DNA from 4 places in the Priestia sp. TGN 0903 genome. Region 2 is predicted to be linked to each of the others. Evidence: riboswitches for the same ligand, from Rfam matches in the RefSeq annotation. Region 2 holds a riboswitch; each other region holds the start of a gene.

Region 1 (7,566 bases), on a different contig from region 2:
AATCGTAAAGAAAATTACCGTGAAAATGATAAGGGGAAGGTGACCTGAATTTTCTGATAAAAAAGGCTTAACGCCAATTTCAAACGAAACACTTCCCGTTCTTGGCATTGCAAAAAGCGGTCCGATTGCCAAGTATAAAATCGTAGTAAAGATAATACCGAAAGCTGGGTGTACGCGACTAGCTAAAGACTGCAGATCCTCTTTTCCGGAAAAACCAAATGCGAGAACGCCTAGCAGAGGCAGACCTACACCCGTTACTAAAAATCCAGCATTTGCTGACCAAATATTGCTTCCAGCAGACTGACCTAACATTGCAGGGAAAATTAAATTACCTGCGCCGAAGAATAGGGCAAAAAGCATAAAGCCAATAACCACTATAAATGAAAAAGGAACTTTGTTTGACACATTAAAACCTCCAAAATTATAAATGCTTTTTATTATCGTGTTGAATAATTAAAATTTTCAGAATTTTATATTCGAATAATAAAAATAAACATGTATCGTATTATACTAACCTAAAATGCATATTTCAATATAAAATTTTATTTTTTTTATTTATTCGCTGAAATAGCAAAAATAGAAAAATACTTAGCAAAAAAATCTCAGTGTACAACAATTATTTGATATGATAAAACAGAACCGTGGCTTTTAAAAATTTGCATGTGCGGCCTTACATCCTTATTAGTAAAGAACTGTTTACATAAGGTGCTGTAAGGATGTATATTTATACACGGTTCGTTGAACCGCATATGCTCGATGGGTGAAAGTCAACTGTGCGAAAGGAGCAAGAAAGTGAAAAGGTTAGGTCTAGCAACTCAGATTCTAATTGGACTGATCTTAGGCGTAGCTGTAGGTGCTATCTTTTACGGAAGCGATACGGCCATTTCTATTTTACAGCCAATTGGAGACATATTTATTCATTTAATTAAGATGATTGTCGTACCGATCGTGATTTCAGCATTAATCGTAGCGGTCGCAGGAGTAGGCGATATCAAAAAATTAGGTAAGCTTGGCGGAAAAACAATTCTTTATTTTGAAATTGTTACAACCATTGCGATTGTAGTGGGGATTATTGCCGCGAACTTATTCCACCCTGGTGCAGGGGTTGATATGGGACATATTGAAAAAAGCGATATTTCTCAATATGAGGCAACGGCAAAAACGTCTGAAAGTACAGGGATTGCTCAGGAGCTTCTTCATATTGTTCCGACAAACGTCTTTCAGTCGGTAGCAGAAGGCGATCTTTTACCAATCATTTTATTTTCCGTACTGTTTGGTGTAGGCGTAGCTTCGATTGGACAGAGAGGAAAACCTGTTTTAGCCTTTTTTGAAGGCGTCTTGGATGCAATGTTTTGGGTAACTAATTTGGTGATGAAATTTGCTCCACTAGGTGTATTTGCACTTATTGGTGTTAATATTATAAAGTTTGGTGTCGGATCACTTATTCCATTAGGGAAATTAGTGTTCGCCGTTTACTTCACCATGATTTTCTTTGTGCTTGTGGTTCTTGGAATTATTGCTAAAATGGCTGGAACAAGCATGTTTACGCTCATAAAAGTGTTAAAAGACGAGCTGCTTCTTGCTTTTACAACAGCAAGTTCAGAAGCCGTTTTACCATCTCTTATCAAAAAGATGGAAGACTTCGGTTGTTCTAAATCGGTTACATCGTTTGTTATTCCAACAGGCTACACGTTTAATTTAGATGGTTCAACCATTTATCAGGCGCTGGCATCGCTGTTTATTGCTCAAATGTACGGCATTGACCTTTCCATTATGGATCAAATTCAGCTCCTTCTTGTGCTAATGTTAACCTCAAAAGGGATGGCTGGTGTACCAGGGGCATCGTTTGTAGTTGTACTTGCTACGCTTGAATCTATGGGCTTCCCTCTTGAAGGCATGGCATTTATTGCAGGAATTGACCGCATTCTTGATATGATGCGTACCACAGTTAACGTAGTAGGAAATGCTTTAGCTGCAATTGTAATGTCCAAGTCTGAAGGCGAGTTTGATAAGCAAAAATCATTAAATTACACAAATGAATTAAAGAAATCAAACATAGCTTAAAACAAAAAAGCCGGGCAGCTGCCTGGCTTTTTTGTTTGGAGCTGCCTGTTATCTTTTTTGAAACATATGGTAAAATAAAAGAAATGAGAGACAAAGGAAGTGTCATAATGACGGAAACTGTTCAGTTAATTAAAAAGCTTGTTTCGATTCCCAGTCCTTCTGGAAATACAGAAAAGGTGATTTCATTTGTCGAAGACTATGTAAAAGAGCTAAATATTCAAACGTATCGCAATCGAAAAGGAGGCTTAGTCGCTACTATTCCCGGTAAAGATACGGATCATCACCGCATGCTGACGGCTCATGTCGATACATTAGGTGCTATGGTAAAAGAAATCAAACCGAGTGGACGTCTGAAAATCGACTTGATTGGAGGGTTCCGCTACAATTCCATTGAAGGAGAATATTGTGAAATCGAAACGTCAGCAGGAGAAGTATTTACAGGGACCATCCTTATGCATCAAACATCTGTTCATGTGTATAAAGATGCAGGTAAAGCTGAGCGAAATCAAGATAATATAGAAATTCGATTGGATGAAAAAGTACATAGCGCAGAAGATGTTCGCAGTCTTGGAATTGAAGTCGGCGACTTTGTTTCGTTTGATCCTCGTGTAGAAATAACAAAAAGCGGTTTTATTAAATCTCGTCATCTCGATGATAAAGCAAGCGTAGCTTTATTGCTTCAGCTCATGAAAACAATTCAAGAAGAGCAGATCGAACTGCCATACACTACGCACTTTCTTATTTCAAATAATGAAGAAATTGGATACGGAGGAAATTCTAATATTACGCCTCAAACGGTAGAATACTTAGCGGTTGATATGGGTGCCATGGGAGATGGACAATCTACTGATGAATACACCGTGTCTATTTGTGTAAAAGATTCAAGCGGCCCATATCATTACGGTTTGAGAAAGCATTTGGTGGAGCTAGCTAAGCAGCATGATATTCAGTACAAATTAGATATTTATCCGTTTTACGGATCAGATGCTTCTGCTGCTATTCGTGCCGGGCATGACATCGTACACGGCTTAATTGGTCCAGGAATTGATTCTTCTCATGCGTTTGAGAGAACGCATCAAGATTCATTAAACCATACGTACAAGCTTCTTTACCACTATGTGCAATCGAACATGGTTCTGCTTTAAGAAAGGAATATTTAATTAGTGTATTTTTATGCAAAACAAAGAGCAGGACGGGACTGTGATGTCTGTACTTTCCTTTCCTAAAAAAGAAGCCGGCTGTCCGGCTTCTTTTTTTAATAAATACTATATATTTTTTTACTGGTGAAGCAACAGTTGGTAAAAAAAGCACCTTTTTTAAAGAGGTATAATACGGCTTAAACCTTTTGTACATTTTGTTCATTTACAGAAGTTAAAATGTTTTTAAATTTTTAAAAGTTTCTTGTGACAAGTTTTGTAGAATGGGTTTTCAAAAGGATATGGTTTCGTCATAATGTGGATATAGCGATCACTACAATAATCGGAGGCGAATCTTTTCATGTGGGTACTGACGGTATATGCTGGAAAAGAAATGAAAATGTTTGAATTTGAAACTGAAACGCAGGCGAGAGAAGCTTTTGCAAAAACAAATGGCTGTAAAGTTCTTTCAGAAGTCGTGTATTATAATGATCCTCATTTAACATTAGTAGCTATATAATGAAAAAACAAGAGCTGACTTTATGCTCTTGTTTTTTCATAGCTTCTTGTATCTTACGAAAAGAATAGAGTTGAAATAAAAAAAAATGTACGCTATGATATGGTAGTTACTTCTATTATTCTGATAGTTTAAAAGGTTCATATATATCAAACAGCAACAGTAAAGATGCCAAGAAGGCTTAATAGGGAAACTGGTGAAAGACCAGTACTGCCCCCGCAACTGTAAGTGTGGACGAACGAGTATAACCACTGTGGAAAAATCACGGGAAGGTTCTCAAGTAGAATGATACACAAGTCAGGAGACCTGTCTTTATTGTGAAGTTTCTATTTCTCCGGGGAGCGGGAAGGGAAACGTTGGCTTAAAGTGGCATTCGTGTACACTTTTATTCTGACGTTTTACCCGCTCGCATATTAGCGAAGCGGGTTTTTCTCGTAGCACAAAACTACATATCGTGCAAAAAAGGTGCGCAATGTTCACATTGCGTTAAATGGGAAGTCTGGTGTGAAGCCAGCGCGGTACCCGCCACTGTGAAGAGGAGCTGATTGCATATGCCACTGTATTCGGGAAGGCGCAATCAAGTGATGAATCGAAGTCAGGAAACCAGCCTTTTTCTAATGCGAAGCTTACCCTACGGGATATAGGTGGAAGTGCAAAAACTTAGTTTGAATTTTTCTGCGCCTCTATCATTGATAGAGGCGTTTTTTTAGTAAAGGAGCGAATAAGTGTGACGACGTGGAACTTAAATGGAACAAAACATCACGTATTGATTTGTAATGGAAGCAGCTGTATGAGAAAAGGTGGAGAAGAAGCCACGCAAGCTATTCGAAATAAAGTGACTGAACTGAATCTAGATGAAGCGGTTCACACAACCCGTACGCGCTGTAACGGAAGATGCAAAGATGCTCCTGTAGCTATCGTGTACCCTTCAGGAGATTGGTACAAGCAGGTCACTGAAAACGTAGCTCATCGAATTGTTGAAGAACATTTAGCAGGAGGCTGCAGTATAAAGGAATCACTTATTTATGAATATGATCAAAACGGTTTTGTTTCTCCGGAAAAGAGTGACTCCATAGAAGGAATTGACAAAGTAAAAAGTAACGCATAAAGGAGGAGCTAGCATGAAAGGTAAACTGTTAGTTATTGGATTCGGCCCAGGAAGCTTTGAACATATTACACAGCGAGCAAGAGAAGCCATTCAAGAAAGTGATATGATCATTGGTTATAAAACCTATGTGGAATTAATTCAAGGACTATTAACGAATCAGCAAATTATTAGTACAGGAATGACCGAAGAAGTAAGCCGTGCACAAGAAGCCGTAAAGCAAGCTGAAGCGGGAAAAACCGTGGCGGTCATTTCAAGCGGAGATGCAGGAGTATACGGAATGGCCGGCCTTGTGTATGAAGTGTTGATTGAAAAAGGATGGAAAAAAGAAACGGGCGTAGAGCTGGAAGTGATTCCTGGCATTTCGGCTATTAATTCATGCGCATCCCTCCTTGGGGCGCCCGTGATGCATGATGCCTGTACGATTAGTTTAAGTGACCACCTTACGCCTTGGGAGTTAATCGAAAAACGAATCGAAGCAGCTGCACAAGCAGATTTTGTAGTAGCTTTTTATAATCCGAAAAGCGGAAGACGCACAAGACAAATTGTGGAAGCGCAAAGGATTTTATTAAAATACCGTTCCCCCGATACGCCTGTTGGTCTTGTGAAAAGCGCTTATCGTGACCGTGAAGAAGTGGTAATGACCAATTTAAAAGACATGTTAAATCATGAAATAGGCATGCTGACTACCGTTGTTGTCGGAAATTCATCTACGTTCTTTTACGATGACTTAATGATTACACCGCGCGGGTATCAGCGTAAATATACCCTCAACCAAACAGAGCAGCCGCTAAGACCGCATCAGCGACTTCGAAAAGAAGCAGAACCATGGGCTCTTGATCAAGAGGAGACTGTAAAGCAAACGGCTTCAGCTATTGAAGATGTTCAGAACACAAAAGAAGAAAAAGCAGCTTCACGAGCTCTGGCAGAAGAAGCGCTTCAAGCAATTTTAGGTGAAACTACTTCACCGGTCGTACACCAGCCAATTGAGTCTATTTTTGAAGTGGCAGTTAGTCCAGGGCTTGCAAATAAGAAGTTTACGCCCGTTCAAATGACAACACTAGCAGAAGTTGTTGGTGAAAAAGGTACGATGGAGTATACGCCTGACCATCAAATCAAACTGCAAATTCCAACGGCTCAGCCAGATGTGATTATTAAAAAGCTCCAATCAGCTTCCTTTTTACTATCTCCAGTCGGAGACGTGTTTACAATTAAAGCGTGTGATTTTTGTGATGGAGAAAAAAGTGACGCCATCCCGCATACGGAACAATTACAAAAGCGTCTCGGTGGAATGGACATGCCAAAAGAGCTGAAGCTTGGTATTAATGGATGCGGTATGGCCTGTTACGGTGCTGTTCAAGAAGATATCGGCATTGTCTACAGAAAAGGTGCGTTTGACTTATTTTTAGGGGCTAAAACGGTTGGACGAAACGCCCATTCAGGTCAAATTGTGGCGGAAGGCATAGCGCCCGATGACATTGTTGAAATAGTGGAGAACATTGTCCATGAATATAAAGAAAAAGGTCATCCAAATGAGCGGTTTCATAAATTCTTTAAGCGTGTGAAGAATGTTTATGGATTCGACTATCAAGATATAACACCAAAAATAAAAGTAGAACCAGCTCCGTGTGGAGATTAAAAATGGGAGGGCATTATATGAAATCAGTTTTATTTGTCGGTCATGGAAGTAGAGATCCTGAAGGGAACGATCAAATTCGCGAGTTTATCTCGACTATGAAGCATGATTGGGACCCATCTATTTTAGTAGAAACGTGTTTTCTAGAGTTTGAACGTCCGAATGTAAGTCAAGGCATTGATACATGTGTGGCAAAAGGAGCGACAGATGTAGTTGTAGTTCCAATTATGCTCTTGCCAGCTGGCCACTCAAAAATACATATTCCGGCGGCTATAGATGAAGCTAAGGAAAAATATCCACACGTAAACTTCGTGTACGGACGTCCCATTGGCGTTCATGAAGAAGCCCTTGAAATTTTAAAAACGAGATTACAAGAATCAGGAGAAAATTTAGAAACTCCAGCTGAAGACACGGCTGTTATTGTCTTAGGGCGAGGAGGAAGCGATCCTGATGCAAACAGTGATTTATATAAAATTACGCGCCTTCTTTGGGAAAAAACAAACTACAAAATCGTCGAAACTTCTTTTATGGGCGTGACCGCTCCATTGATTGATGAAGGAGTGGAACGATGTTTAAAACTGGGCGCTAAAAAAGTGGTTATTCTCCCGTATTTCTTATTTACAGGAGTACTAATTAAGCGTTTGGAAGAAATGGTGAAGCAGTATAAAATGCAGCATGAAAACATTGAGTTTAAGCTAGCCGGCTATTTCGGTTTTCATCCAAAACTGCAGACAATTTTAAAAGAACGTGCTGAAGAAGGATTAGAAGGCGAAGTGAAAATGAACTGCGATACATGTCAATATCGCCTCGGCATTATGGAGCATATTGATCACCATCATCATCACGATCATGATCACGGGCACCATCACCACGATCACCATCACCACGATCACCATCATGACCATCACCACCATGAAGATAAGGTCGGCGAGTTAAAATGATTTTATTGTTAGCGGGAACTAGCGATGCACGTGCATTAGCTGTTCAAGTGAAAAAAGAAGGTTACGACGTTACGGCGACGGTTGTAACCGACAATGCAGCAATCGAATTACAGCGAGCAGAAGTGAAAGTGAAAATTGGACGTCTCACACAAGAAGATATGATGACT
Region 2 (7,566 bases):
TTGATTTGTAATTTATTGTGCAGAACTATACGTAGCATGAAAGGCAGGGAATTTCATGTTTTCTAAGTGGTTTAAACAATCGCCTAAAATTGAAACAGTCCGCAAAATAAATCCGTCTTCCCTTCCAACCAAAAAAAAAGTAAGTCCCATAGACCAAAGCTCTAATCAAAAGCGGAAAGAATTACCCGAAAAGATGAAAACTAAAAAACAGTCTAATCTAAAGAAACCCCCTCAGCAGCCAAAGAAGTTGCCGAGCCAAACGGAGCCTAAGACATCTGATGAAGTTGAATTCACAAAACCTGTTCATTCGTCAGATTCAGCGCTGAACCTGCAGGGAATTATTGATCAAGTGACGCGTTTAACCGACGCGATTCCTAAAATAGAAGAGCTTCATCAGCAATTACATGAATCAGCTCATCTTATTCAATCATTGTCTCAACTGCACGAGCAAACAGCTCATTTACTTTCGGCTATGCAGTCAGCTCCTAATTTCGAAGACATTCAAAATCAGCTCTCTGCGTTAAAGGAAGAATCGTCCAATACAGCTTTATATGAGATGGTGAAAACTCTTGACAAAAAGATTGATGAAGTAACTCAGCCAAAGCAGTCCATTGTTGTTGAAAAAATTATGGTGGAAAAAGTATTGTTAGACAAAATTGACCTTAGTAATAATTTTGGCCAGCTAGGAATTAAAGATTTGACCGGCCACTTAAACATTGGTACAACTTACAGCGCTGACTCTGATCAAGTGGATGAAGAAGTCAAAGACTTATTCTCTGTTAAGCTAAAAGAAAAAAAGATTGATGAACATACAACTGAGACAACGATGAGTTCAGGAGGTGAAACAGAAAAGCCTGATCACTCCGAAGAATAAAAAATGACCGCTACTGCTTATTTAAAGCAATTGTCGGTCATTTTTGTTTCCATAAATAGTTGTAATTCTTTCTGTAGGCGTTCCATTAAGAACGCTGAAATTTCTTCTTGATTTTCTTCTTTATGATGAGATGATGCTACAACAATACGGCCTGTTTTTCCTAAGAAAGCCCGGTATTCAATTACCTTCATCGCAGCATGAAGTAGGTTCGCGTCCGAAAGCGGTGTATTTGTTAGTAGAACAATATTCATTTCATTCTCTTTTTGTCCATGTGTCAGTACAGTCAGCCACGAGTAACCTTTATCGTCTTTTAAGCGAACTTCATGACTAGATAAAGACGCAGATTTCCACGCCGTGTTAGAACTGCTTTGCTGTTGAACAATTTCTTGACACCAGTCTAGACCTGTTTCATTGGAACCCAGTGAAAGAGTTCTCAAAGGACGAGCAAAGGATAAACATAGCTTGCCCGGTTCCTTTTGCAACTGATACAACTCATGGAAGTCCGTCTCTGGATATTGATACGGCGGCACAAAAGCAATTTGCCGCTTGTTCACAGCGGGATGGTGAAATACATGCAAATCAACGCCATATACTCTTTTTAACGTAGCTGCATCCTGAAAAATGGCATCCATCCCCGTTTCTTCTACTCTTCCATCTTTCAATAATACGGCATTATCTGCAAACAGCGAGGCAATGTTGAGATCATGCAAAATGGCCAGAACCGTCAAGCTCATTTCCTGCTGTAACGTTTTTAACAGCTGAAGCAGTTCCATCGTATGTTTTACATCTAAGTGATTCGTTGGTTCATCAAGAAGTAAGTAGTCAGGTTCTTGCGCCAGTGCTTTAGCAAGTAAAACCCGCTGTTTTTCTCCACCGCTCAGCGATTGAAAGGTATGATTTCGATAGTGCCAGACGTTTGTTAATTTCATCACGCTTTCTACCACTTCTTCATCCTGTGCTGATACAGTGCTAAACAAACCTTTTGCCTGATAAGGATAACGTCCAAGTGAAACAATTTCTTGAACCGTAAATTCTAATCCAATTTGATTTTCTTGCGTCATGACTGCAACTTTTTGCGCCAGTTGTTTTGGTGAATAAGCCTTCACTGACTTCCCTTCTACCTTCACTTCTCCTGATTGAGTGGTTAATACATTCATAATTAAGCGAATAAGCGTTGTTTTTCCGCTTCCATTTGGTCCTAGTAAAGCAACAAAAGAACCTTTGTCTACGGTGAACGTGATGTCACGAACGGTCGGTTTCTGTTTATCGTATCCTCCCGTCACATTATATAGTTCAATCATGATATTCCTCTTTTCCGCATACGTTCTTTTACAAGCAGCAGCGTAAAAATTGGCGAACCAATTAAGGCGGTTACGACTCCAATCGGCAGTTCACGAGGTTCTAATATCGTTCTTGCTAATAAATCGGCTAAAACCAAATAACTTCCTCCGATTAAAATAGAAAGCGGCAGTACATGCTTATGATTAGCTCCCGCTACGAGACGCACTACGTGGGGAATAACTAAGCCAACAAATCCAATTGCCCCAGATACTGATACCGCAGCCCCGGTTAATACGGATGCACCTATTAAAATCATTCTTTTTTTCTTCTTTACGTCTATCCCCATAAATTGAGCGGATTGATCGCCAAATGCTAAGCCGTTCAGCTCTTTCACATGTAACAGCAGCATAATCGTACCGACTAAAAAGAACGGCCCTAAAATTTGAATATGCGACCATCCTCTCATTGATACGCTTCCCATTAGCCAATATAAAACCTGCCTTACATCTTCTTCAGGAGAAAGAGCTACAATTAATGAAATAAGCGCGCTCATAAAGGATGATAAAATAATCCCCGCTAAGATGATGGTTTCATTGGCCAAATTGCCGCTTGCGAGTTTCGTAATACCAAAAACTAAAAGAAGAGTAATAAAACCAGATACGATGCCGACTACAGGCAGCGTGAAGATAGACAAACCAAAAATACTCCAGTGAAAATAAATTGCCATGACAGAGCCAAGGGTTGCACCTGAGGAAACTCCGATCGTGTAAGGATCTGCAAGAGAGTTTCTTAATAGCCCTTGAAAGGCAGCTCCTGCTATTGAAAGCGAAGCTCCTACTAAAAATGCCACCAGTACTCTTGGAAAACGAATTTGCCAAATGATTAAATCCATGTTTTCCGGACCGTGATATAAGGATAGTCCGGTAAGGTGGCCAATAATAATTTTGATTGTATCTCCTACGGTTAACGAAACTGTACCAATAAATACTCCCATAATCACCGAAGTACATACAATAAATAAACTGACTATGTATAAAATAGATGCTTTGTTTAAAAAAATACGTTTAAAAATCAATACTTTCAGCTCCTCTAGGAAACGAGGCGTGATGTTTTACATTACATTAACCATTCATTTTCCTGTCCATAAACCATGTTTCCATCCTACATAGTATTGGAAACAATCATCTTTTATTTGTTACGAGTGCTAGACTGTTGAACTAGGCAACGTAGAATAGCGTACTAAAGTTCTCGGTGAAAAAACAAGCGAAAACCTCTACAAGCTACACTTTTTGTGCTTGCTCCGGGCTTTTATAGTTGTCTATTAAATGATACAGCTTTTCCATATCTACAGCTTCTCTCACATATGCTGCTGCTTTTGAAAAAGACTCCTCTTTTTGCAGGCGACTGTTGAATGTATCCGTAATAGGCGGCAATTTTTTAAGTTTACGAATTTGATTAAGCAAAGCTCTGCGCAAAGCATCGTTATGAAACACATCATGAACATACGTGCCAATGATGTTGTCTTTAACCGTTCCTTCTTTTTGATCATCTACCACCGCAAAGGCTTCCGTTATGCTTTTAGAAACCGTCTTTCCCATATGAATTTCATAGCCTTCAATCGAAACCTTCTCACTCTCTAACTGAACATATCCAGAAACTCTTTCTGTTTTTTTGCTGGTTGTCATAACGGTTTCCACTGGAAGCAAACCCAGCCCTTTAATAGATTCAATCCGGGACTCTACTGCATCGGGGTCCGTAATTGTCTCGCCTAACATTTGATATCCCCCGCAGATGCCAATAACGTGAGCGTTTGTTGCGTTCAAGACTTGATTAATGGCTAGAGCCAGGCCGCTTTCTTGTAAAAACTGCGCATCTTCAATCGTATTTTTGCTTCCTGGTAAAACAATTAAATCAGGCGTACCTAGTTGTGATGGCTTGGTTACAAGTCTCACATGACAGTCTTCTTCTAAGCTTAGAGGATCAATGTCCGTAAAATTTGAGATGCGAGGATACGAGATAACCGCAATATCGATTTCTTTTAACGGATTCACAAGCGTTGAGTAATTTCTGAGTGATAGCGAATCTTCAGCGTCAATTTCCACGTCGTGCATATAAGGAATCACTCCTAGTACCGGAACTCCCGTGTATTCTTCAAACCACTTCAACCCCGGTTTTAAAAGCTCTAAGTCTCCTCGGAATTTATTGATTAACACTCCAATTACTCTAGGTTTATGTTCATCTGGAAGCAATTGAAGAGTACCCACCAGACTCGCAAAAACCCCTCCTTTATCAATGTCTCCTACTAACACAACAGGGGCTTGGGCTATCTTTGCTACGCGCATATTTACCAGTTCCCGATCGTTCAAATTCACTTCAGCAGGACTTCCAGCACCTTCAATCACAATTCGATCATAATGATTGGCAAGCTCTTTATAAGACTCCGTGATAACGTTCAAACCTTCATTAAAAAATTCTTGCCGATACTGAAAAGCAAACATATTACGAAGCGGCTTTCCATGAACGACAATTTGAGATTCATGATCACGAGTTGGTTTAATTAAAATAGGATTCATATTGGTTGTTGCTTCTACTCCAGCCGCTTCAGCTTGAATTCCTTGCGCTCTTCCAATTTCTTTTCCATCCATTGTAATGTATGAATTAAGCGCCATATTTTGCGATTTAAACGGTGCAGTTTGATAGCCGTCTTCTTTAAAAATACGGCAAAACGCTGTAGCAATCATGCTTTTTCCAGCGTCTGAGTGCGTTCCTTGAATCATAAGAGGTTTTCCTTTTTTCACTTTTTCCACTCCCTATCACATAAAAAAACCTTAACTGTAAAAGTCAAGGTTTGGTCATGCGCTCATTAACACATTGTCTTGACTTATTTCTCCCACCGAAAAATAAGGGGTTTTTAAAAGCAGGTCTCCTGGCTTATGCTTCATTTTACTTCTGCATCCTTCCTAGTTTGACTAGTGGGTCTTTGCAGGTTCATCCACATTTACAGTAGCGGGGGCTGCACCGGATTTACACCGATTTCCCTATTATCCTCCTTAGAGGCACTTTTAAAATCATTTATTCTTTATTGTAACGAATTTTATAACCATTCACAATAACGATTTTCTTCTATTATTATATATTACTGTGTTTATACTTATTTGGGTCTCGTATGCTATAATAACAATTATTTTCCAAACATCTTATGAAATAGCTAGGAAGGTGCTCGTAGTTGAAGAAAAAAATCATTTATATCTTTATTAGTTTGCTTGTTCTTTATGCTGTAATCATGTCTTTTTGTATGTATCAAACCGCTCATCAGCCTGTTCCGCAAAAAGCAGATTATGTGCTCATTTTAGGTTCGAAAGTAGACGGAGATCAAATGTCTCCTAGTTTAAAAGAACGAGCAAAAACGGCTTTATCTTATTTAAAGACTCATAAACAAACAAAAGTTATCGTAACGGGTGGAAAAGGATCCGATGAAGAAATTTCTGAAGCAGAAGCAGCCTATCGTTTTCTACGAAAAGAAGGAATTAAAAAGAATCGAATGATAAAAGAGGATCAGTCAACTTCTACTTTTGAGAATTTCACTTTCACTAAAAAGAAAGTTGATATTCAACACAAAAAAGTCGTGCTTGTTAGCAGTGATTTTCATTTATTTCGCGCCTCTATTATTGCCAAGCGTCAAGGTTTTGACGTTTATCCTTTAGGTGCAAAGACACCAAATTCAATTAAACTTCAAGCCTACTTTCGTGAGTATGCTGCTATCTTAAAAACGTGGCTGTTTGATAAATAAATAGAGTACGCCCCTATACAAACGAAAAACACGGCATGAATTCATGCCGTGTTTTTTATTAATCATCCGTATCGATAACTGCTTTTGGCAAACCCGTGTATTTCGCCCAGTAGAAAATACCGATTGAAACAAGAGCAATTAAAATTAAGTCAAGCGGGTTGCTTAGCACACCTTGTCCTCCACCAAATGAGCCTAGGTAAGAGATAACAAGCATAATAATATAATAAGCAACTAGCCACCAAGCAGATTTAAGCTGCTGTGCAAATTTTACAACGTCAGTTGGTACGTATTTCTTAAATGCTACGTAGATAACAACCATTAGAAGCTGTGATCCTAGAAGCCAAGAAATTGTCGTCCATCCTGACCAATATACGATGTATGAACAGAAGATAAATGACACAGGAGCAATAACGCTCATGCCTTTTAATTTGAAAGGCTTTTTAAGGTCTTTTGCATTTACTCTGAATGCAGCAGCTGAAATTGGCGCAATCGCATAAGACAGAATAAGTGCTACTGAACATACGTTTACTAGCGCTTCCCAAGAAGGAAATGGCAGTGTCCAGAATACGGACATTCCAAACGATAGCCATAGTGACGCACGTGGAATTCCTGTTTTCTTATCTACTTTTGAGAAACGTTTAAATAGTGTTCCATTACGAGACCAAGCATAAACTAAACGAGAAGTTGTATTCATGAAGATGTTCCCGTTACCGCCTGGTGATAAAATAGCATCAAAAATAACAAGCGTTACTAACCAGCCAAGGCCTAAAATAAGTGCAATATCTTTAAATGGTAAAGAGAATTGCTCTTGAATTGTTCCCCATCCTCCTGATAGCATATCAGCCGGAATGTTACCAATGAACAATACTTGCAGTGCTGTGTAAATAATCGCTGAAAGTACAATACAGATAATGAGCGCGATTGGAATATTACGCTGCGGGTTTTTAACTTCACTGGCTACAGAAACAATAGGGTGAAGTCCTAGGTAAGCAAACATAACGCCACCTGTTGAAATGGCTGCTTGAATACCATTAAAACCAAACGGAGTAAAATCGCCAGTTGTAAAGTTAGCTGATTTAAAGTGATAAGCTAACACGACGATAATTGTAAGAGGAACCGCATATTTGAACACAGATATAATAACATTTGACTTAGCAAATGCTTTTACACTTACGTAGTTAATGATAAAAAATAGCGTTAATAACGCGAACTGAAATAACCAGCCGATTGTAGTAGGCGATTCAGAACCATGTTTAGTTAGACCAGGAAGCCAAAACGCAACATACTGACGTACAGCCGTTACCTCGATGGCAATCAAACTTGTGTAAGCAATAATGGTAATGAATGAAATTAAGTAACCCACTAAATGACCATGTGAGTAAACCGGATAACGGATAATTCCACCGGTACGCGGCAGCGCTGCTCCAAGTTCAGCATACACTAAACCGATAAGTAAAATAATGACTCCGCCAATCAGCCACGAAAAACTTCCGGCTGGACCAGCCTTTGACGCTACGTTACTAACCGCAAATAACCAGGCGGAACCAAAAATAGCTCCCATCCCAATTAACGTTAGGTCAAGTAACGATATTGATTTTTTAAACTTTCCTTGATTTCCTTG
Region 3 (7,566 bases), on a different contig from region 2:
AAAGGCAGCGTATAAAATAGCTGCAGTCATCGTAGTTGTTTCTCTTGAAATGGTAGTGAACAAACTTAAAATAAACGTTAAAAGAATTAAACTTGTTAAAAGCAGCGGTTTAAATCCAATTTTATCAAACAAACTTCCTCCGACCATAGCTGTTAGAGCCAGCGTTACTCCTCCTGGAAGCATAAGAAAACCTGATGGTAGCAACTCTATACTGATCAGTCAATCTAGACGTTTAGGTCTTGCATAGAAGTGGAGATTGACGTTAGTTTGACAGGTGTAAGCATTGCTTGAAATGTTAAGAATAAGATTACAAAGTATTTTGGATCTATACTTCTATTGCTGTTAAAAAAATATAGTCAAGTAATGAAATTAAAAGAAGACGAGAAGCGTATAGCATGTTACGATAGGGACGGTATAGAAATTGACACATATCGGTTTCTAATAGAAGAGACAAATTTTAAAATTTTTAAATGTAAGGTTGTGATTCACCTGAGACTGAATAAATTTATTAGCGAATCTGGCAAAGCGTCAAGACGCGGGGCAGATAAGTTAATTAGTGAAGGAAGAGTAACCGTTAATGGAAAGGTTGCAAAAATCGGAGATCAAGTTAAGCCTGGCGATGATATTCGAGTAAGTGGCCAACAGCTTCGGATTGCTCGAAATAATGTATATATTGCACTTAATAAACCAGTCGGCATTACAAGTACGAGTGAGAAAAAAGTAAAGGGAAACATCATTGACTTAGTCAATCACCCTTTGCGTATTCATCATGTCGGACGACTAGATAAGGATTCAGACGGCTTAATTTTACTTACAAATGACGGCGATATTATTAACGAAATTTTACGTGCAGAAAACAAGCATGAAAAAGAATATATTGTTGCAGTAGATAAGCCGATTACACCCGAGTTTATCAAAAACATGTCTGAGGGAGTAAAAATTTTAGGTACAAAAACGCTTCCTTGTAAAGTGACACAGCTATCTAAGTACGAGTTTCAAATTATTTTAACACAGGGCTTAAATCGTCAAATTCGCCGTATGTGTGAAGTGCTCGGATATGAAGTATACCGACTTCAGCGTACGCGTATTATGAATATTCACTTAAACAACTTGCCTGTTGGGCAATGGAGAGATTTAACGAAAAAAGAGCGTACGCAGCTATTCAAAGAATTAGACTATGAACCTAAAGAGTGGTAAATCAAAAGACACCAGCCTGTTAGACTGGTGTCTTTTTTTATTCGCATACAACTACTTGTCTAGAAAATACGCTTTTGCGCGCTACGCAGCGATCTGAAATAGAAAAGCCAGCTTCATGAATCATATGGTCAATCGTGTCTACTGTAATCACGACTACTTTATCCGCAAAGCGGCGAGCGTGTTTTAAAATAGAAAGCTGATCTTCAGGCGTCGCGTGGGTGTAGAGATTGTAAGGCATGTCGATGATCGCTACGTCATAGTGAGTGGTAACATCCGAAATCGGTCCGGTTTTGACATCACCCTTTAAGCCGAAATGCGCAATATTTTCACGAGATCCGTCGGTCACAAGTGGGTTGATATCGCGTCCTACAATATCAATGCCCATTGAAAGAGCTTCTACGAGGACTGTACCAATACCACAGCATGGATCAATCGCTTTGATTCCTTCAGGCTTTGGAACGGCAATGTTAGCTACAGCTCTTGCAAGGCGGGTACTGAGTGCCGTAGAGTATTCACGCGGTTTCTTCAAATGATGCAGCCATACAGCTTCGCTTTTTTGATATTTTCCAAAATACCAGCGTCCTTCAAATGGAACAATTCCAAACAAATGGTCAGGGTTATGCAAGTCTGCTTCTGCTACAAAATGCCAACCCACATCACGTTCAATCGCACGCTGACCTTTATAGCTTATTTTTTGATCTTTTTCTAAGTCATTAATCTTCATAAAAATGAGTTTAAATGTTTGATCTCCAAGGTCAATATCTTCTACTTGTTTGCAAATATCTGCAAGGTCATCTGATTCATACATAATATCTAATCGCTCTTTGATAAAAGGGCTTCTGCTTGGATCAAGTTTAACGGCGCTTCTTATGATAGGTTTCTCAGTTTCAATTTCAAAAAGAGAGCGTCTCTCTAATTGACATAGTGAGAGTTCCTCTTCGCTGCATGCGTATGTGTAGATATACTGAGGCAGCTGCGTATGGTTATTCAATATCGTATCATCCTTTATCGTATCTAATTATCCTTCTTCTCAAACAATAGCGAGAAAAGAAGAGAAAAGCAACGAATTTAAATATATTTGGCTGTGAATACTAAATTGAAGCGCTACATAGTCCACTTATTTGACAAAACATGCTAAAATAACTGATGATAACCTGCATGTGCTGCTGTTTATACAAAAGAACTGGATCAAGGTTTCTCAAAAATCATTTATACACTGCTGACATTTTGATGAATAGGAGAGGCTACGTGATGTCTAAAAGTGATCATGAAAAGCAACAGATGAGTCGGGCTGATATGAAAAAACAAGCTAAAACATCCTCGCAAAACCTTGTGATGAACGTACTCATTGCCATTGTATCTGCATGTATTTTAGCTCTTATTATAAATATTTTTGTACTAATGAAATGAGTTGTTATGCTGCTCATTTCTTTTTATTAGGTTCAGCTTTTATTGAAGAGTTTGAGGTCTCTTTCACTAGAGAGCACATTGTGAATAGCATATCTTTTTTTTACAAATGATAGTTGTGATATGATAAAGCAATAATACATTAGACAAAAAGCTGGAGGTTACTTAGTATGCCATTACTTAGATTTGATGTAATAGAAGGAAGAGACGAAAAAGAGTTAAAAGCATTACTAGACGCTACTCATCGAGCGATGCTAGAAGCCTTTGGCGTCCCAGAACGCGATCGTTATCAAATTGTACATCAGCATCCTGCTCATGAAATGATTATTGAAGATACAGGTCTTGGCTTTGAGAGAAGCAAGGATTTGGTTATTATAAGTGTGACGAGCAAACAGCGAACAGAAGAGCAAAAACAAGCTCTTTACAAATTAATTGTAAAAGAGCTGGGAGAAAGCTGCGGAATTCAGCCAAGCGACATTATGATTTCAATTGTTGAAAACGGTAATGCTGACTGGAGCTTTGGTATGGGAGAAGCTCAATTCTTAACTGGGAAATTATAAAATGGTTTATTATCTAGAGAAGCCCTTATTTCTAAGGGCTTTTTCTCATTTTGTCTATAAAAATATTATTCTCTTAGTCACATCTTACTCAAAATTAAATACAGACATCTGTCAAATGAATGATACAATAAGCTTATATGCCGTTTTGAGTGGGAAAACCAAAAAAGAGTTCGGCGTACTAACTTCAGAACAACAATAATTTTACATAAAGATGTAAAGATTTAAAGGTTAAAAGAGAAATGTATAAAATCTGTAAAACAAAAGAACAGTTACGCGTTAAACATAGGAGTAAAAGGTTCTTCACGTGTTTTTTCGGATAATAAGAGAAAGTAATTTTGATCATTGAGGAGGAACTTAGAATGTTTGGATTTGATGCAGATGTATCGCCATTAGTGCGAATTAAAGTAATTGGAGTCGGCGGTGGAGGAAATAACACCGTTAACCGTATGATTGAACATGGTGTACAAGGGGTAGAATTTATCGCCGTTAATACGGATGCTCAGGCGCTTAATTTATCTAAAGCAGATGTGAAAATGCAGATTGGTGCGGCATTAACGCGAGGATTAGGTGCAGGAGCTAATCCAGAAGTAGGAAGAGAAGCTGCAGAAGAAAGCAGAGAGCAAATTCAAGAAGTACTGCAAGGCGCAGATATGGTATTCGTAACAGCTGGCATGGGGGGAGGCACTGGTACTGGAGCAGCTCCGGTTATTGCCCAAATTGCCCGTGAACTAAATGCTTTAACAATTGGAGTAGTTACTCGCCCTTTCAAGTTTGAAGGAAATAAACGTACCAAGCAAGCAGTAGGCGGTATTACTGCGATGAATGAATCGGTAGATACCCTTATTGTCATTCCAAACGACCGCTTGCTTGAAATCGTTGATAAAAAGACACCTATGCTTGAAGCATTCCGTGAAGCAGATAATGTTCTTCGCCAAGGTATTCAAGGTATTTCAGATTTAATCGCTGTTCCGGGGCTGATTAACCTTGACTTTGCTGATGTAAAAACAATTATGTCTAATCAAGGATTTGCGCTTATGGGTATCGGACGAGCTTCGGGATCAGATCGAGCAATTGAAGCAGCGAAAAAAGCGATTTCTAGTCCGCTGCTAGATGCATCGATTGATGGAGCAAGAGGCGTGCTGCTGAACATTACGAGCGGCAGCAGCCTGAGTCTTTACGAAGTACAGGAAGCAGCAGATATTGTCACGTCCGCTTCTGATCAGGACTTAAATATGATTTTTGGATCTGTGATTAATGAAGATTTAAAGGACGAAATGATGGTAACCGTTATTGCCACTGGATTTGATGATGAAGATATTTCACCATCAGCTTCCACTTCTAGAGTTTCAAGAGCACGCTACTAAATTAAATAACCAGCTTTTATGGTGGCAATTGTTTTTCAATTGCCTTAAAAGGGAATCCGGTGAAAATCCGGAGCGGTCCCGCCACTGTAACAAGGAGCCTTATGTCAAAAAGCCACTGTCTATTTAGAGACGGGAAGGCGGTATAAGGCAATGACTTGAAGCCAGGAGACCTGCCATAAATCGCAGCACACAATAACCTACGAGGATAGGGAGGTGTTTTGGCAGAATCAAAAATACGATAAACAAGGGATACGTTTATCTGAATTTGTTGTGAAGGCAAGCACTTCTTTTTAGAAGTGCTTTTTTTGTGTATTAAAATAGAAGGTGGAAAAATGAATGATAAATAATAAAAAACTTGTATCTATGATATTTCTCGTGTTACTTTGCCTCACTGCTTGCGCTCCTAATGAAGAGAGCGTAAGTATAAAAGAAAGAAAGAAAACGGATAAAAGTGTGACGTTTTTATTTAATTTTACATCTGCAACGCTTGATCCTCATACGGACGATAATTATACAGCAGTTCGTGGGGGAGTAGGGGAGACGCTTGTTAAAATCAACGACGATTTAAAAATAAAGCCTTGGCTTGCTGAAAAGTGGGAAACGAAAGATAACGGCCTTACATGGACATTTATGATAAGAAAGAACATCACGTTTCAAAACGGAAAAGCGCTGGATGCAAATGCCGTTAAGTCTTCTCTTCAAAGAACGATAGACCAAAGTTATGCGATGAAAAACGCTTTAAATATTAAAGAAATGAAAGCGAACAGTCATGCGCTGACAATTACATTAAAAGAACCAATGCCTAAATTTCCTTCTGAATTAGTGCATCCAAATACAGCTATTATAGATGTTAATGCTTCTAATATAGCTAAGAAGCCCATTGGTACGGGTCCATTTCGCGTCTTGTCTTTTGATCAAGGAAATCAAGTAAAATTAGAAAGATATGAAAATTATTGGGGTGGAAAAGTGAAATTGAAAAGTGCGATCTTTGGATTTAACGAAGATGCTAATGCGCGAGTTGCTGCTCTTCAATCTGGAACAGCCGATATTATTTATCGCCCGCCTTTAGAAAGCTTGGGCACTTTACAAACAGATCCGTCTTTTAAAGTAAGTGGAGTACCTAGTGTGCGCACCCATTTATTGCTTTACAATCAAACTAATGACGCATTAAAAGACGAAAATGTAAGAAAAGCTATCGATACCTTATTGAACCGAAAAGAAATTGTTAGCAGCATCATGAACAATCAAGCGGCAGCGGCTCGAGGTCCATTTTTACCCCAATTTCCTTTTGCTGATAGTACTGCTAATGAGCAAAGAGGTATGACATCTGCTAAAAAATATTTAGAGAAAGCAGGCTATCAAATCAAAAATGACAAAGCAATTAAAAATGGAAAGCCACTATCGCTCTCTCTTGTCACATACAGTTCTTTGCCAGAACTGCCTTTAATTGCTCAGCTTATACAGTCTAATGCCAAAGAGTTAGGAATTACTATTAAGATTCAACTAGTTGAAGATAGCGATGAATATGTAATGGCAAAAGATGATTGGGATTTAGCATTGTACAGCCTTATCACAGCACCTAGAGGAGATGCCAGCTATTATTTAAGTACGAACTATTTGCCCGGCGGTGGTTTAAATGCCAGCCGGATTAATGATGATACGCTAACAAAAATGATAGAACAGTTAAATTCAACAGTAGATGACGCAAAACGAGATCAGTTAGCCAAACAAGCAACCGCTTTGATTAATAGAAAAATGCTGACGTCATCGATTGTACATCCAAACATTGTTGTTGCTTATAATCAAAAAGTGAAAAACTGGACAACAAATCCAAGCGAGTATTATATGCTGACTCAGCATTTAGACGTAACGCCGTAGTTAACATTGCAGCATAAGCAGAGAAAAGAAAAAGTATACAATGATCGTTAAAAGGATGTGACAGTAAACGTGCAAGAAGTACAAATGTATCAAATTAAAGAAGTAAAAGAAAAGGATGCTGAAGTGATTCAGTTTGTCATGAATATGCGGAATGAGCTATTTCCTATACTGGAAAAAAATCAGCTTCCTGTGGATTTGCTTCATTTTAATGAACATTACGTTCAAGCGAAAGACGCTGCTTTTTTTGCAGCTGTTACGGAAAATCAACAAGTAATTGGAACCATTGGTTTATACGCTTACGATGGACGGTTTCATGCATTAAAAGAGCGATATGAACATAGAACTGCAGCTGAGATTGTAAAATGCTATGTCGATCCAGCGTACCGGCGTCTAGGCATTGGACAGCAGCTGTTAAAAGCAGTTGAACAATTTGCCCAAAGTCATTTTTATGACACGCTGTATCTGCATACTCATCCTTTCTTACCTGGCGCTATTCCTTTTTGGGCTTCACAAGGCTTTATCAAAAGGCTAGCTGAACAGGACGAACCATGGAATACGCTGCACATGGACAGAAAAATACAACGAGTCGTAACGTAACGAGATCATACAGTAATTACCATGGAATCTGTATATGGGCTCATGCTATAATGAACGTAACTTACATTTATAGCCTGTAGGGCAAGTCCTTACAGAAAAGAACCACGTTTCGAATTGGCTGAAACGTGGTTTTTTTCTATAAAAAACAAGTAACAAAATATTTTTAAAAATATATATGAAATCGCTTTCAAAATAATGAAATATATTATATAATTACTAGTGTTGTGTTGTACTTTGTTAGTGTTAAATCAATATCCTACATGTGTGAGCCGATTGCCTTATGGTAGTCGGCTTCCTTTTTTTATAGTAGAAGTCTAAAGGGAAACAGCGTTCGTTAAAATGGCTGTAATTGTCATGATAATAGTTGTCCCAAAGGCCCACTTGAAAAGAAAGAAAAGTAGCAATCATTCCAAACCCTAACAAAGAAAGCATTATCCATCACCTCTTAAAAATTTAGAAAATTCTATTAATTTATGTTATAGCATTAGAATTAATGTTAAAGTTTGGTATTTTTAAATAAGGTAACTTCAAACTAAACCTAAAAACTAAAAAAGCCGCCTTGT
Region 4 (7,566 bases), on a different contig from region 2:
TCGATGTGGTTATTGGAGAGTGTCTTTATATGCACTTTTATCGGTTCCATCTATGTCTCACCACCCTAATTGAAATTCATTCTCAATAATGATCAAAAATTAAATCATGAAATTTGCTCAATCACTTTACGAATAGCACTCCATGAATGTTTGACGAAATAAATTGGTTTTTGCTGTTTTTTTGCTTTCTCTTTAATGACTTTTGCCATATTGTGATTAATAAAATCCGTAATAACTAATACAAACCCAATATGTTCGGGAATTTCTCGCTTCACCATATTGCTTTTACGGCCATCTAAATGAATTACTTCATTAAACCCTTCTCCCGCTAGACGATCTGTAATATGCTTTAACCTGTCTCCTCCTACAACCATGACTGATGACATGTTTGTTCCCTCCCAATTAATTATTCATTTAATGATTTGACAACAACCTGTATTCTTTACTATATATACAGTTTAATTGAGAATGATTCTCTTTGTCAACGTTTAATTGATAAAAATTCTCAATTAAAATGAAAGTCTACCACCTTTCTTATAAGTTAGTTGAATTTTGACCATACTATAGCTATCACATACAAAGGAGGGTTAACGTTGGAACAAAACATTCTTTGTGAAGTAAATAACTGTCACTTTTGGAAAAATGGAAATCACTGCAGTGCAGAAGAAATTTACGTAGTAAGTCATAGCGGAAAACATGCAGCAAGCAGCTATGAAACAGACTGTAAAACGTTCAAGCCAACTGAAGCGTAACCCGCAAAAGGACAGCCTCTGGGTTGTCTTTTTTCTCTCTTCAAGATCATAAAAAAGGAGACTAGTATGAAGACTGAACAACTGATTCATTTTTTTAAAGAAGAAGCCATAAAAGCAAATGAACAAACCTTTCCAATCTATGTACAATCATTTACTCATTTATGGACATACAAATGGGGAACACTTGAAAACATTCCAGAAGAAATTGATGACTTAATTACCACACGTGCGTTAGAACTTGGACTTATTCACTTAAAAAAAGCTGACTAATCAATAAGGAAATTAGTCAGCTTTTGTGTTTATAAATCATCAAATCCATTTGCATCTGATGCTTTTGTATATTGTCGTGATTTCTGTTCAAAGAAATCGGTTTTCCCTAAATCTACCTCTTGATAAGCAATAATCCAACGAAGAGGATTTTCAATCGGTGCTTCTGGGAAAGCAGCTCGACCGAAGCCTAACTGATTACAGCGTTTATTCGCCATATATTCAATGTACTGCTGCAGTTCTTTCATCGTAATGCCGTCGAATTTTTCTCCAATAACAGATTCCGCCCATTCAATTTCAAGACGAGCTGCCTCTTGGAACGTTTCAACTACAAACGTTTCTAGCTCCTCCGTACGATAAGCTGGATTTTCATTTAGTACTTCCTTGAAAATCTTTTCAAATAACCCAACGTGAAGCTGTTCATCACGATTGATATAATTAATCATCGTAGATGTCGCCACCATCTTTTGATTTCTCGCAAGATTATAGAAGAACGCAAATCCGCTATAGAAGAAAAGTCCTTCTAAAATAACATCATATACCATAGACTTCAAAAAGTTTTCAACCGTTGCTTCTTCGCTAAATGCTTTATATCCGTTTGTAATAAAGTCATTTCGTGCGCGAAGCTTTTCGTCTGTACGCCAGTATTCAAATACTTCATCTTGTTTTCCTTTTGGTACAAGACTTGATAAAACATATGAATACGAATGATTATGAACCACTTCTTGCTGCGCTAAAATAATCATTAGAGCGTTAATCGAAGAATCGGTTACATAGTCAGCTACTTTGCTAGCATAATCTGATTGAATACTGTCCAGTAGCGCCAGCAGGCCAATAATTTTTAGAAAGCTCTCTTGTTCGTCAGCGGTTAACTGAGGGAACTGTTTAATATCTTGACCCATATTAATTTCAAACGGCGTCCAGAAATTAGCTAGCATACGCTTGTATTTAGGGAACGCCCATGAAAATCGGACGTCATCCCAGTTTAGAATATTGGAGCTCTTGCCGTTGATGATTCCTGTCGAACGGTTCGGAGCTGTTTCGTTCATTAATTCTCGTTTTAACATGCTTGTCATCAATTATTCACTCCTTTTAACTATGACAGCTTTCACATTCTTCAATGACTTCACTTGATGTTGAACGTACGTAATAGGTCGTTTTTAATTTTTCTTTCCATGCCGTCATATGAAGATCCAGCAGCTCTTTTGCTCGGATATCATTTTGTACATATAAATTGAATGAAATAGATTGATCAATATGACGCTGGCGCTTGGCGTTTTGCTTAATGCTCCAGTGCTGATCAATTAAATAAACGGACTTATAATACCAGTTTGTTGCTGGCGATAAATCTGGTGCCGTCACTGGGATTTTATAGTTTTTCTTTTCCTCTGAATAAAACTTACGGAAAATCGGATCAATACTTGCCGTAGAACCCGCGATAATAGATGTTGATGAATTAGGTGCTACAGCCATTAAATATCCATTTCTTATCCCATTGCTTTGAACTTCGCTACGCAGTTCACTCCACGCTTCGCTCGTGTATTCACGTGTTTCAAAATAAGCGCCTGACTCAAAATCTGAGCCTTTAAATAATGGATATGCGCCTTTTTCTTTAGCTAAGTTCATGCTTGCCTGCACGGTTAAGTAAGAAATTTGTTCATACAATTCATCGCAATATGCTACCGCTTCATCTGTCTCCCATGCTATTTTCTTTAAGGCAAGCAAATGGTTCCAGCCAAATGTGCCAAGCCCTACTGCGCGGTACTTTTGATTCGTTAGCTTTGCTTGAAGTACCGGCAAATCATTTAACTCAATAACATTATCAAGCATGCGTACTTGAATTGGAATTAAACGTTCAAGTACATCTTCAGTTACGGCTCTCGCTAAGTTAATAGAAGAAAGATTACATACAACAAAATCGCCCGGATTCTTTGTAATAATAATTTTTCCGTCTTCCGTAATTTCCTCTGTTACGACCGTTGTACTTTGGTTTTGCGTGATTTCTGTACATAAGTTACTGCAGTAAATCATGCCCGCGTGTCGGTTTTGATTAGCTCGGTTAACCGTATCACGATAGAACATATAAGGAGTTCCGGTTTCAAGCTGCGAAAGCATAATGCGCTTGAAGATCTCAATAGCAGGCACTGTTTCTCTTGAAAGCTGTTCATTGTTTACACACTCAGCGTAACGAGTGCGGAACGAACCGCTGCCTTCTTCTTCATCATAAAAATCTTCTAACGAGTAGCCCATCAGCGTACGAACTTCGTGAGGATCGAATAAGTGCCAGTCTTCACGTGCTTCTACTTTTTCCATAAACAAATCTGGCAAACATACGCCAGTGAATAAATCATGCGTGCGCTGGCGTTCATCACCATTGTTCAAACGCGCGTCTAAGAATGAAAAAATGTCTTTATGCCAAACGTCTAAATATACGGCAATAGCTCCTTGTCGTTGACCTAGCTGATCGACACTTACAGCCGTATTATTTAGCTGTTTCATCCATGGAATTGTTCCTGATGATACGCCTTTAAAACCTTTTATATCACTTCCTCGGCTTCTAATATGACCGAGGTAGACACCAATTCCGCCTCCATTTTTACTAAGCGTGGCCAAATCTGTATTGCTATCATAAATACCGCGTAAGCTGTCATCAATCGTATCAATAAAGCAGCTAGATAGCTGTCCGTAGCTCTTTCCTGCGTTTGAGAGTGTTGGTGTGGCAACCGTCATATATAGACTAGAAAGCGCCCAGTACGCTTCTTTTACTAATGCTGTTCGATTTTCTTTCTTTTCTTGAGACATCAGCGTCATAGCAATGATAAGAAAACGTTCTTGCGGTAATTCGTATACACGCTTATCATGTGATGTCGCTAAATAGCGATCTGCTAATGTCAGCAATCCAATGTATGTAAATAAACGATCGCGTTCAGGAATAATGACTGAAGCAATTTCATTAATTTCTTCTTCTGTATATGTTTTTAATAGCTGTTTATTATAAATGCCGATTTTTGTTAGTTCTTGAATAAGCTGATAAAACGAACCGTACTTCTCTTTTTTATCATAACCTCGGTTGTCCGCTGCTTTTCGATATAGTTCGTTTAAGTAGACGTCTGCCGCCACGTACGTCCAATCTGGTTCTTCCATTGAAATACGCTCTAGGGCTGCCAAAATTAGTACGTTTGCAACCTTTTCGTCCGTCATATTTTCCTTTACTGTAACAGTTTGAATAACCTTTTCCTCATACAAAGAAAAATCAAGCTGCGTAAATTCTTTTTTTAAACGTTCAATATATGCAGTTAATTCATGTAGAATTGTAGGCTTTAATGTATTCACCATAAATATGGCTCCTCTCTTCACTTCAAAATAAAAAATCGCTCACCGTACCTCGGTGAGCGAATAGAACGAAGATAGAAGAAGACACTAAGTCTTTTCTCAATCCTCGCTCTACCCTCTCACCTCCCGAAGAAGATAAAACGACATAAAAAAGGCAGGTCTCCTGACTTATGCTTCTTTTTACTTTAAGGCCTTCCCATGATGTTTACTCACAGTGGATCTCCTTATTTCATCAGCATTCACAGTTGCGGGGACAGCTTTGGATTTTCACCAAATTCCCTTTTAAGTCTTTTTATCAGACACCTTTTTCACTGGAAAACACAAAATATAGTATTTTATTATTGTTTAACAAACAACATATTGTGTTATGTTATAAACACATTATATAGGACAACTTAGAAAACTATCAACCTATTTTCAAAAATAATTTTGTTTTTTACGATAAAATCCTTCGACTTTTTTCATCAAACTACTCCATCATAACATGTTTTGACACGCTTGATGGAACAATGTGCTCTTTTTAAAAAATTTGTCCTATTTTTCTACTAAACATTGCCAACATCAATAAAAAAACCGTTTTTCATAAAAAACGGTTTTTAATTATTTGTATTCTTTTTCAAATGCTGTGATTGTTTTGATAAACTTTTTATCAATATCGTATCCGATCCCCGGTTTTTCCTTCACCTTTATTACTCCGGCTTCTACCTCTACTTCGGGCTTAATAATATCTTTTTCCCAATAGCGAGACGACGCAGAAATGTCACCTGGTATCGTGAAAGAAGGCAGTGTGGCAAGGGCGATGTTATGAGCTCGTGAAATCCCGGCTTCTAACATTCCGCCAACCCAAAGCCTTACACCATGTAGGGCGCATAAATCATGAATTTTTTTTGCTACAGACATTCCGCCAACTCGACCGATTTTCACATTGATAATCTTGCAGCTTTTTTGTTCGATTGCATGACGTGCATCTTCATAGCTCACAATACTTTCATCTAAGCAAATCGGCGTCTTCATTTGCTTTTGTAATAATCGATGATCAAGGATATCATCCGAACTTAACGGCTGTTCGATCATCATTAAATTCAATTCATCTAGTTTTTTCAATGAATCACTATCGCTTAACGTATAGGCTGAATTGGCATCAGCCATAAGAGGAATGCTTGGAAATTCATCTCGAATTTGTTTCAGTAGCTCATAGTCAGCGCCTGGCTTAATTTTCACTTTAAAGCGCTTATAACCATCTTTCATATAAGTCTTTATTTGTTCTTTCATGATGGAAATATCATTTAAGCCAACTACCACTCCAGCTTCTACAGCAGGCCTTATTCCGCCAATTACTTCAGCTAAGGGCTTATTTTGGCGCTTTGCATACAAATCCCATACAGCACAGTCCAAAGCTGCTTTAGCCATGTTGTTCCGCTTTAGAGGTTTGAATAACTTTTGAACATCCTCTGGTTTTTGAAGCTGCTGGTGAAGAAGCGAAGGAATTAAAAAATCGTCTAACATATGAAAACATGTCTGAATCGTTTCTTCCGTATACCAAGGAGATGAAAAAGCAACGACTTCTCCCCATCCTGTAAATCCTTTTTCATCTTCTACTTCAAGCAAAATCAATTCTCGATCCTGGACCGTACCATAGCTTGTTGAAAAAGGAGAAAGAAGCTTCATGTCAATTTTATAAAGATGTACTTTTTTGATAATCATCGATTAAATTCCTTTCTGTATGAACGATGATAGCTTCCGGCGTATGATTTTATTAGAGGCCGTTCGCGGCAGCTCCTCTACTCGAACGAAATACTTTGGAAGTTTGTACTTTGCTAAAAATTGTTGAATGTGTAAAGATAACTCTTCATCTGAAACGTCTTCGTTTATAACAATGCATGCTGCAGGAACTTGTCCCCATTTTCCATCGGCTACTCCCGTTACACCGGCCTCTTTAACAGCGGGATGCTTCAACAAAACATTTTCAATTTCAGCTGGATATACATTTTCTCCACCTGAAATAATAAGGTCCGAGCGTCTGTCTAATACATATAGAAAGCCTTCTTCATCCACTTTCCCGATATCTCCTGTATAGAACCAGCCTTGTTGAAGGGCTTTTTTAGTAGCTTCAGGTTTATTTAAATATCCTTTTGTAACATTTGGACCTTTAACAATGATTTCTCCTGCTTCACGTGTTTCATTTCCATTCTCATCTACAATTTTCATTGCACACGGAAATAATGGTTTACCTGCTGATCCCAGTTTTCGCAAACTATCTTCAGGTGAAAGCGTAACGAACTGTGAAGATGTTTCTGTCATTCCATACGTTTGATAAACAGGAATTTCTTTATTCACACAAGCCTCTAAAATAGTAAGCGGTGCGGGTCCTCCTCCTAAAAGCATACAGCGAAATGTATTTGGATATTTACGTTCAGCTAATTCATCCAGCATATTCGATAGCATGGAAGTGACAACCGAAATAATTGTTACTCCTTTGTTTTCAATGGCTTCATTCACCGCTCTTGCTTCAAATCGTTCTTCTAAAATGATTTTCATTCCGTAAAAGACGCTCCGCATTAAAATGGATAATCCGCTAATATGAAACAAAGGAACCGCTATAAGCCAGCAGTCTTTTTCATTTAATCCTAAATTAAGCGCTGAACCAATGGAACTCCACCAGTGATTTCCATATGTCTGCAGCACTCCTTTTGGATTACCTGTTGTTCCAGACGTATACATAATGGTGAACGTCTCCTCGAGATTCCACGTTTTCTGAAAATACGTTTCTGTTTCTGGAGAACTTTTTAAAGAAGATAAAGGAAGCTGAGTAATGGAACTTTGGAACTCTCTCGTTAAAAATGCTTCATCCGTAATAAGCAACGACACGTTTGCATCTGTTAGCTGATAATTGATTTCTTCATTTGTCAAACGCGTATTGACGAGCAGCACCCGAGCGCCAATATAAGAAACCGCATGTAAAATCTCAATAAACTCCACGCTGTTTTTCATGCATAAAGCAATGGTATCACCTTGCTTTACACCGTTAAACGAAAGCTGCTGCGCTACTTTTTGAACACGCTTATGAAGCTCTTGAAAAGTAAGCGACGTTTGCAGTGTTTCTACCGCCACTCGGTTTGGCGTCAAATATGCTCTTTGCATAAGCCCATTAGGAATCGTTTGGCCACTCATAAATTTCTCTCCTTTTTATACTAATTAACTAAATCAAATTGAA

Evidence for each region. A riboswitch is a leader RNA that binds a small molecule or an ion and turns the genes downstream of it on or off. The one in region 2 is predicted to bind cobalamin.
Region 1: linked by a shared signal. The riboswitch ahead of ACRPLY_RS00575 ((2Fe-2S) ferredoxin domain-containing protein) and the one ahead of ACRPLY_RS13275 (cobyric acid synthase) in region 2 are both predicted to bind cobalamin.
Region 3: linked by a shared signal. The riboswitch ahead of nikA (nickel ABC transporter substrate-binding protein) and the one ahead of ACRPLY_RS13275 (cobyric acid synthase) in region 2 are both predicted to bind cobalamin.
Region 4: linked by a shared signal. The riboswitch ahead of ACRPLY_RS19310 (ribonucleoside-diphosphate reductase subunit alpha) and the one ahead of ACRPLY_RS13275 (cobyric acid synthase) in region 2 are both predicted to bind cobalamin.

Annotation. Positions count from the first base shown of each region.
Region 1 is NZ_JBOZGL010000001.1:103,078-110,643, forward strand. Features, by position in the region: gene brnQ (branched-chain amino acid transport system II carrier protein) at 1-405, opposite strand, end outside; gene ACRPLY_RS00560 (cation:dicarboxylate symporter family transporter) at 793-2,064, shown strand; gene ACRPLY_RS00565 (M42 family metallopeptidase) at 2,172-3,209, shown strand; gene ACRPLY_RS00570 (hypothetical protein) at 3,562-3,720, shown strand; cobalamin riboswitch at 3,867-4,045, shown strand; cobalamin riboswitch at 4,164-4,343, shown strand; gene ACRPLY_RS00575 ((2Fe-2S) ferredoxin domain-containing protein) at 4,445-4,825, shown strand; gene cobJ (precorrin-3B C(17)-methyltransferase) at 4,839-6,461, shown strand; gene ACRPLY_RS00585 (sirohydrochlorin chelatase) at 6,479-7,399, shown strand; gene cobK (precorrin-6A reductase) at 7,396-7,566, shown strand, end outside.
Region 2 is NZ_JBOZGL010000003.1:442,995-450,560, reverse strand. Features, by position in the region: gene ACRPLY_RS13295 (Hsp20/alpha crystallin family protein) at 1-11, shown strand, start outside; gene ACRPLY_RS13290 (hypothetical protein) at 56-874, shown strand; gene ACRPLY_RS13285 (ABC transporter ATP-binding protein) at 892-2,175, opposite strand; gene ACRPLY_RS13280 (FecCD family ABC transporter permease) at 2,172-3,230, opposite strand; gene ACRPLY_RS13275 (cobyric acid synthase) at 3,436-4,962, opposite strand; cobalamin riboswitch at 5,055-5,234, opposite strand; gene ACRPLY_RS13270 (YdcF family protein) at 5,382-5,945, shown strand; gene ACRPLY_RS13265 (APC family permease) at 6,004-7,566, opposite strand, start outside.
Region 3 is NZ_JBOZGL010000008.1:100,385-107,950, reverse strand. Features, by position in the region: gene ACRPLY_RS22810 (MFS transporter) at 1-204, opposite strand, end outside; gene rluF (23S rRNA pseudouridine(2604) synthase RluF) at 481-1,197, shown strand; gene ACRPLY_RS22800 (TRM11 family SAM-dependent methyltransferase) at 1,235-2,188, opposite strand; gene ACRPLY_RS22795 (hypothetical protein) at 2,449-2,607, shown strand; gene ACRPLY_RS22790 (tautomerase family protein) at 2,775-3,164, shown strand; gene ftsZ (cell division protein FtsZ) at 3,524-4,528, shown strand; cobalamin riboswitch at 4,531-4,721, shown strand; gene nikA (nickel ABC transporter substrate-binding protein) at 4,865-6,406, shown strand; gene ACRPLY_RS22775 (GNAT family N-acetyltransferase) at 6,476-7,003, shown strand.
Region 4 is NZ_JBOZGL010000005.1:357,127-364,692, forward strand. Features, by position in the region: gene ACRPLY_RS19285 (hypothetical protein) at 1-50, opposite strand, end outside; gene ACRPLY_RS19290 (DUF2325 domain-containing protein) at 105-386, opposite strand; gene ACRPLY_RS19295 (DUF1540 domain-containing protein) at 594-752, shown strand; gene ACRPLY_RS19300 (hypothetical protein) at 819-1,022, shown strand; gene ACRPLY_RS19305 (ribonucleotide-diphosphate reductase subunit beta) at 1,052-2,095, opposite strand; gene ACRPLY_RS19310 (ribonucleoside-diphosphate reductase subunit alpha) at 2,112-4,355, opposite strand; cobalamin riboswitch at 4,489-4,674, opposite strand; gene menC (o-succinylbenzoate synthase) at 4,953-6,056, opposite strand; gene ACRPLY_RS19320 (o-succinylbenzoate--CoA ligase) at 6,060-7,523, opposite strand.